2 regions of the Paenibacillus sp. GbtcB18 genome follow, and region 1 is predicted to be linked to the other one. Evidence: predicted binding sites of a transcription regulator. Region 1 holds the regulator's gene; the other holds the start of a gene.

Region 1 (4,211 bases):
TCGGTAAATTCAAAGTCCGCGGCCGGTCCTTCGGAATAAATGCCTCCGCGCGCTTGGATGTGAACGACTTTTTTACCGGACATGAGCCCTTCGGGTCCGTTGGCGGTATAACGGAACGTTTTTCCCGCAATCGCGATGTTGTCGATGTAAGCTTTCAGCATCGGCGGGTAGCTCAGGTTCCACATCGGAGTGACGAATACGTAGCCGTCCGCCGACAAAAACTGCTCCAGCACTTCATTCATCCGGTTGATAGCAGCCGCTTCCGTTTCATTGAGCGCTTCACCGGCACGCAGCTTATCCCAGCCGTTCAGCACATCGGCGTCGATAAGGGGAATATGCTCTTCGTACACATCTACGCGTTCCACTTGAAGATCCGGATTTTCTTTCGACACCGCCTCCAGAAAATGTTCCCCGACCTGAAGACCGAAAGAACGGTCCACCTCTCTTGGATTTGCAGTGATATATAATAATTTGTTCATTTTGATTTCCTCCTAGTCGGATTTCGAATATTTGTATCGGCTAACTTGTATTCAATAACTTACTTTATGTAAGTATATTATCATAGTCACTTTCTTTTGTAAAGCAGCTATATAAAATTTAATTCCAGGCAGTCCAATGCGTACAAAAAAAACCGCCGGAATCCGGCGGCTCTTAGCCTTCGATAAGGTTCTACTCCGGCATCACCCAAATGATTTGGGCCGTCCGGATAAAAAATTTCTTACCGTCCTCCTGTACCACGACATGATCCGGTTTCACATCTGTCAGAACACCCCGGTTGCTTCCGCGAACCGTCTCTACCACCACACCTCGGCCGACAATCGTTCTAAGCGTCAGATACACATAGGGATCGATGCTGAAAAAAGGCTGCGGCACCGCGACCGGAGCGCCTCCAGAAAGGGCGCCCGCCTCAAGAGCGCCGTAGCCGTAGCCGTAGCCCCCCTGCCCTGCCCCTCCGCCGACCGATCCGAAGTCTCCCTGCGGGAAAGGCGCGAAACCTCCGCCTCCGGATTGAGAACCCGGAGGAAATCCCGCCTGTCCTGGCCAGCCGTCGGCTGAGCCGAAGCTCTCCGGGTAAGCTCCCTGCGGCGGAAAAGCGCCGGTCATCCCTCCCGGTGGCGGACCTTGAGTGAACGGTGGCAGATTGCCCCCGCCTCCGAACGGAGAGCCCTGCTGGGGCGGATACCCCGGCAGCTGCGCCTGCCCCTGTGTCACTTTCGTGTAATCGGGAACTTCGGGTTTCCCGAATCCCCACGGCACTCCCTGCCCGTTTCCTTGCGTCATCGACATATCGTCGCCTCCTTTGAGCCGTTCCACCCTGAAAGATATGGCGGCGGATGCGGAGATATGCCTGTTGCCTTCCCGCTGTTATCTTCGGCTGTGCGGGAGATGCCTGTAGTTCCGGCCATTCCCCCCGGCTAAACGGCAAAAAAGACTTTCCTCTTTTCAAGAAGAAAGCCTTGCAAGCTCGTTCCGGCCTCTAACCGTCCGATTTCAATGCGCTCAAATTCGTTTTGCCTAAAATTTGCTCCAGTTCCTTCAGGAACATGTTGATATCTTTAAACTGCCTGTACACCGACGCAAAGCGGATATAGGCCACCTCGTCGACCGGGTAAAGCTGCTCCATCACGAGTTCTCCGATTCTCATGCTGTCCACTTCCGCGTGAGCCATATTACGCACCTGCATTTCGACCTCGGAGACGATTTGCTCCAGCCGGTCCACGGATACCGGGCGTTTCTCGCAGGCTCTGATTAACCCGCGCAAAATTTTGTCGCGGTTAAATTCCTCGCGGCTGCCATCCTTCTTGATCACGATAAGAGGCGTTTCCTCCACCATCTCGAACGTCGTAAACCGCCGCTGGCACTTCTCGCATTCTCTGCGCCGGCGGATCGATTTGTTGTCGTTAGCCGAGCGGGAGTCCAGTACTTTCGTGCCGTTGTGCTCGCAAAACGGGCATTTCATCGGGGATTCCTCCTCTCGTCCGTTCTTTATTTTTACTCCCAAATGTTGCTTGTTATCAAGCCTACAAAAACGCACATAATAGTTCTACCATCGACAAGGAGGTGAACAGAAATGGGTGCAGGACAATCTCGCAGCAGCAACGTACTGGTTGTTCCACAAGCTAACCAAGCTTTGGATCAGCTGAAATATGAAGTTGCCCAAGAGCTTGGTATTGCGATTCCTCAAGACGGTTACTACGGTAACATGGCTACTCGCGACACGGGTGCTATCGGGGGTCACATTACTCGCAGACTGGTGCAAATCGCCGAACAACAACTGGCCGGTCAAGGCCAATCCCGCTAACTTCTAGCGGAAACCAAGCAGCAACGAAGTATCGGATCCGGCGGCTACACCCGCCGGGTTCGGTGCTTCTTTATTTGCTTCCCGCGCTTTGATCCCATTCCTCGCCGTAAAGCTTCTTGAATTTCTGCTGATAATACAGCACCCTCTGTACATAATGCCGGGTTTCGCCGAACGGGATCTTGTTGATGGTTTTTTCCGTCCCGTCCCAGACGCCGTTGTTTTTCCACTTGCTGACGTTTCCCTGACCCGCGTTATACGCGGCTATAGAATAAAGCCAGTTTCCTTTGTACTGCTTGTTCAGCCAAGCCAGGTACCAGGAGCCAAGCTGGATATTATGTTTCGGGTCGCGGAAGTCGGCCGATTTCGTATTGGACGTTTCGCGAATCCATTCCGCCGTATCGGGCATGAGCTGCATAATGCCGACAGCTCCTTTTTTGGATTCCCGGTCGTGGTTGAAATTCGTCTCCACTTTGATGATCGCCGCAATCAGAAACGGATCGACCTGGTACTGTGCGGCATTCTGCCGGATTTCTTCACGATAGTGAATGGGATAGATCATCTGCCCGATAAAAAGACCGTTGCTGAACAGAAGAAAAACAAATCCGAGCAGCAGCAGGGCGAATACCCGCTTTTTCCGCAGAAGCTTCATTACAGCCCCCTTTGAAGCCAGAACCGCTCGACAAGCTGCTCCGTCTGCTCCAGGGTCCCCGAATTGTCGATACAGCTATCCGCAAGCTCTTTTTTACGTTCAATGGGCCACTGGGCCGCAAGCCGGGATTCCGCCTGTTCGGCGTTCAGTCCGTCCCGCTCCATCAGTCTCCTCAGCTGGACATCTCTCGGCACATAAACGACCATAACGGACGAAAACATGCTTTGAAGTCCCGATTCGTAGAGCAAAGGCACGTCCACCACGACAAGCTTGTCCGGAAATTCACGCTCCGCGGCGGCCATTCTTTCTTTCATGAGAGCACGGATGGACGGATGCAGAAGATCTTCGAGAGCTTTCCGCGCTTCTTCGTTCCCGAAAACCGTCTCGCCCAGTTTTTTACGGTGGAGCGAGCCATCCGGCAGCAGCATATCTTGTCCGAAATGCGCGGCGACCTGGGCCAGAACGGGGCTCCCCGGCTCTACCACTTCGCGCGCGATCCGGTCGGCGTCTATAAGAATCGCACCGCGGCGGACAAGCATGGCCGAGACCGTGCTTTTGCCGCAGGCGATACCTCCCGTGAGTCCTATATTCATTTCACTCGACTCCCACGTCAATCACATTTTTTAAGGTATAACAGCTAAAACAGTTTGGAAATGCCCATCAGGATCAGGACGATTCCCGGCAGCACCGAAACTTTACGAATCCAGCCGAGCCCCGAATACTGATAGCCGATTTTCAGGCCGAAGTAAATAAAGAGTCCGCTCGTTACCGCGATTACCGCCGATGTCAGCAGCGGGGTATACCCGATCAAAGCGGCACCGATTCCCGCGCCGAAAGCGTCAAGGGACAGCGCGATTCCGAGCAGCGTCGCTTCCGAAGAAGAAATGTTGCCGGATCGGTCCACGTCGGCCGCAGAAGGCGTACGCAGAATCTGAATTACGAGTCCGAGCCGCTTGATCTCGATCGAAAGCATCCGCGGCTCGCGCTCCGTTTCTGTCCCGTTGGCTTCAGGGCGGCGGGCCGCAACCGGATTAGACTGGAATACGGCTTCCAAACGGGACGTTCCGGCCGTTACCGCAGCCTTTCCGTTCTCCGCCTGTGTACGTTCCTTTTCATCACCGTCGCCGTCATTGCCCTGCTTCTGTGCCAGAAACTGAACCAGCGCCCAGATTCCGATGCCCATCAGAATGACCGCACCGAGCATCCCGGCATAGTGCGGGGATAAATACCGCGACAGCCACACTCCAAAACTCATCGAAA
Region 2 (4,211 bases), on a different contig from region 1:
GAAGGGGTCGCCGCCCAGAATGGATAGGCCGTCGAGCATGGGGTTGCTCTGAATTTCGGCGATAATCCGCTCTTCCCAGTCAGTTCCCATGGGCGTGCCGTAATCGAAATCCCACGTCCTCGGACTGAAGCATCCCCGGCAGTAATGCCGGCAACCGCTAATATAGAGCGCTGTCCGCAGCCCCTCGCCTTCGTCAATGGTCTCCGGTGCATAACCGCAAATATTCATGGACTGTGCTTCACCCGGTCTCTGACCTCGGCCTGCTTGGCCCCGTTAAAGCGAGTCTGGTAGTCTCCGGTCAGATAGCCGGTCACACGGCGCAGGCGGCGGATATGCACGTCCTTTTCATGACTGTCGCAACCGGGACAAACGGCGCCGATAATGCCTTCGTAACCGCAAGCACTGCAGCGGTCGATGGGGTGATTGATGCTGAAATAGCTGACCTGCCGGGAAAGTGCAAACTTAATGATTTTGACAAAGGCGGGCAGGTTATTGCGGGCATTCCCATTCAGTTCCACGTAGGTGATGGCTCCGGCGTTGCATAATTCGTGGAACGGGGCCTCCAGACTGATTTTTTCCGCCGATGTCACTGGATGATACACCGGAATATGAAACGAGTTCGTGTAATATTCACGGTCGGTGACACCGGGCAGGCAGCCGTAAGCTTCCCGGTCCCGCTTGGTGAACTTGCCGGACAATCCTTCGGCAGGAGTCGCGAATAGCGTAAGGTTGATGTTCAGCGCCTCGCTTTTGGCATCGCAGAAATGACGCAGATAGCGGATCAGCTCGATGGCTTTGGCGTACACCTGCGGGCTTTCACCGTGGTGGGAGTCGTACATCGCTTTCATGCATTCGGCCAGGCCGATGAACCCGATAGACAGACTGCCGTGTTTGAGCAGGTCGCCTACGGTATCGTCGGGATCAAGCTGTTCCCCGCCTTCCCAGACTCCTTCCCGCATCATGAAATCCGATGCTTTAGTTTTCTGGGCGGCTTGAATGCCGAAGCGGTGCAGCAATCCGTCAAGAGCAATCTCGAGATAACGAGTGAGTTTACGGTAAAAGCCCGCTTCATCCGCCTTACTGCGGCGGCCCGAAACGATGCCGTACTCGATGCCCGGCTTCACCAGATTCAGCGTATTGAAAGACAGATTGCCTTTGCCGGACAAACGGTTCCGGCCGAAGCGGTCGGCGACAACCCGGGTACGGCAGCCCATAGTGGCGAACTCCGTATCGGGATCGGCCGGGTAGTAATGTTCGAGGTTGAGCGGGGCATCGAGATTGGCGAAGTTCGGATACAGCCTTCGCGACGAGCATTCAGCCGCTTTCAGGAACAGGGAGTAATTCGGGTCTCCGGGTTCCAGATTTACGCCCTTCTTGCATTTGAAGATCTGAATAGGAAAAATCGGCGTCTCCCCGTGCCCGAGTCCTCTCATCGTAGCCGTTAAAATGGACTGAATGACCAACTGCCCTTCGGGGGAAGTACAGGTCCCGTAGTTGATGCTGGTAAACGGGATTTGCCCGCCCGCGCGGCTGGACATGGTGTTCAGGTTATGAATCAGACTCTCTGCGCCCTGCATCGTTTCCTCTTCGGTCTCTTCAAGCGCATAGCGGTAAGATTCGGGGCACAATACCCGCAAATCCGCCTGGCTCATCGAGATGCCCCGCTCGTCGTCTGCCGGTTCGTTCTCACCGAAATAACGCAGCGCCTTCCTGAAATGTTTGGCAAACGACTTGGCCACATAAGGAGCAAGATCATGGTCGAGCTTATTGGCGGAAACACCGCCGTACTGGGCGTTCTGCTGCGATTGAAAGATGATGGCGACAAGCGCCATAGCCGACGAGATGGAGTTTGGCGACCGCACGCTGCCGCTGCCCGTATCAAATCCTCGCCGAAGCAGTTTGGCGAACGGAATAAACATGCAATTGGTCGTCCCGAGTACGTATTGGTCCAGATCGTGCACATACAAATAATTGGCGTCTACAGCCTCTACCAGCACCGCAGGCATCGTAAAACGCCGGGCATACCATCTGGCATACTCGCTTCCGAACTTGCTCATTTTCCCCGAGAAACTCTCTCCGTTCAGATTGGCATTCTCGCGCAGAAGATCGGCATCGCTGCCCTCCATGATGGCGTCTCCCCATTGTTTTATTTCCTCCAGCACGGCATCGACGCTGCCCAGGCCCGTCCTGTCTAACAACGACATGTAGATGTCTCCCTTCCAAAAACACTATATATAGATGTTTTTAATTAATCTAGCACATGATCTAGTGTTTTGGTGTCGGTTTAATCACAGACAAGCAAGGCCCATCCTTCCGCAGGCGGAATCCCTTCTTTTCGTGTATATTGGAAGATGTACGTTATCACCCGCACCTAAGGAGTGTCCGCAGTTGAAAAATCTTCTCGTAACCGGCTACCGGGCGCATGAGCTGAACATTTTTAACGAAAAGCATGAAGGCATTGAATATATCAAAAAAGCGATCGCAGGCCGGCTTGTCCCGCTCATCGAAGACGGGCTGGAATGGGTGATCACGCCGGGACAATATGGGGTCGATCTGTGGGCATGCGAGGTCGTGATCGGACTCAAGAAGGAGTATCCTCAGCTGAAGCTTTCGATTCTGACCGCCTACGCCAACCCGGAAGAGAAATGGAAGGAAGACAAGCAGGAGTTTTACCGCGGCATCCTGAAGGACGTGGATTTCTACGGAGCCGTCAGCAAGCAGCCGTATGCCGGCGTGTGGCAGCTTCAGGCACGGGACGATCTTCTCCTGCGCAAAACGGACGGGCTTCTTCTTTTTTATGACGAAGAAGCGGGCGAGGGGAGTCCCCGTTTTATGAAGGAGCGGGCCCTCAAGAAGCAGAACGAAGACGGATACGCCGTCATGATCATCACGCCCGAAGAGGTTCAGGACATAGCGGACGAAGAGAACCGGGCGGATTTTTACTGACCGCATCCCGGCCGTCTCCTCCGAACCTTCGGGAATCCGTGTCTTTTCCCTTGAAAGAAGCCGTTTCGGTGCATTCTCGCTGTATTTTCCCCTCCGCCCTATATGACATTTATCATGTGCCCTCATGACGTTTATGACTACTGCTCGCAAGCGGTTATCCCTATAATGGGGGTAGAATAGCGCGCTGATGCCAGGTGAATGCCCCGCGTCAGAACGAGGAGGACACATAAGAATGTCTCAGACGAAAGTTATGAATTTGAAAAAAGATGTCGCCCCCTACGAAAAAACCGATACAAAATCCAGTATCCGGCAGATTTTCAACACGATTGTGCCTCTCCTCCTGCTGTGGTATGCGGCTTACGTAAGCCTTTCCGTCTCCTACTGGATCACGCTTCCTCTAACTTTAATCACAGCCGGGTTTGTCATCCGGACGTTCATCATATTTCACGACTGCTGTCATCAGTCTTTCTTTAAAAGCCGCCGGGCGAACGATATTCTCGGCACCATTACCGGCGTTCTGACGCTGTGTCCGTACGAGCAGTGGAAATACAGCCACTCCGTGCACCACGCCACCAGCAGCAATCTCGACAAGCGCGGCACCGGAGACATGTGGGTGCTGACCGTGGAAGAATACGCGGCGGCTCCCTGGTTCCGCAAAGCCGCTTACCGCATCTACCGCAATCCGCTGGTCATGTTCGGCCTCGGGCCGATTGCCGTCTTCCTGATACAGTACCGTTTCAACCGCAAGAAAGCGAAGCGCAAGGAACGCATCAACACGTATGTAACCAACATCTCCATCGTGCTGCTGTATGCGCTGATGTGCTGGCTGATCGGTTGGCAGGCATTCGTGCTCGTGCAGGCGCCGGTCTTCTTCGTCTCGGGACTGCTGGGCATCTGGCTCTTCTATGTGCAGCACCAGTTCGAAGATTCCTACTTCGAGAAGGAAGACGAGTGGAGCTACGTGAAAGCGGCCGTTGACGGCAGCTCTTACTACCAGCTTCCGAAAGTTTTGCAGTGGATCACAGGCAACATCGGCTACCATCACGTTCATCATCTGAGCCCGAGAGTGCCGAATTACCACCTGGAACAAGCGCACAACTCCACGCCTCCTCTGCAAAAAGCGACGACCATCACGCTCCGCACGAGCCTTCAGTCTCTCCGGTTCCGTCTGTGGGACGAAAAAGGCAAGACGTTCGTAAGCTTTAAAGATGTCAAACATGTGCTCCGTAAGACGGGAGCCGCAAGCGATGTCCTGAAAAATCCGA

The links. Region 1 encodes NrdR, which represses ribonucleotide reductase genes. Its sites were predicted from a motif close to AACACNATATATNGTGTT; they were not measured.
Region 2: the regulator NrdR is predicted to act here: its motif matches at 2,225-2,242, upstream of KVT34_RS23650 (anaerobic ribonucleoside triphosphate reductase).

What each region holds. Positions count from the first base shown of each region.
Region 1 covers NZ_JAGXJX010000005.1:205,183-209,393, reverse strand. Annotated here, with positions in the region: gene KVT34_RS16760 (FMN-dependent NADH-azoreductase) at 1-479, opposite strand, end outside; gene KVT34_RS16755 (YuzF family protein) at 670-1,287, opposite strand; gene nrdR (transcriptional regulator NrdR) at 1,478-1,960, opposite strand; gene KVT34_RS16745 (alpha/beta-type small acid-soluble spore protein) at 2,072-2,302, shown strand; gene KVT34_RS16740 (lytic transglycosylase domain-containing protein) at 2,373-2,951, opposite strand; gene coaE (dephospho-CoA kinase) at 2,951-3,544, opposite strand; gene KVT34_RS16730 (MntP/YtaF family protein) at 3,589-4,211, opposite strand, start outside.
Region 2 covers NZ_JAGXJX010000009.1:143,365-147,575, reverse strand. Annotated here, with positions in the region: gene nrdG (anaerobic ribonucleoside-triphosphate reductase activating protein) at 1-228, opposite strand, end outside; gene KVT34_RS23650 (anaerobic ribonucleoside triphosphate reductase) at 225-2,204, opposite strand; gene KVT34_RS23645 (SLOG family protein) at 2,389-2,946, shown strand; gene desA (Delta(5) desaturase DesA) at 3,179-4,211, shown strand, end outside.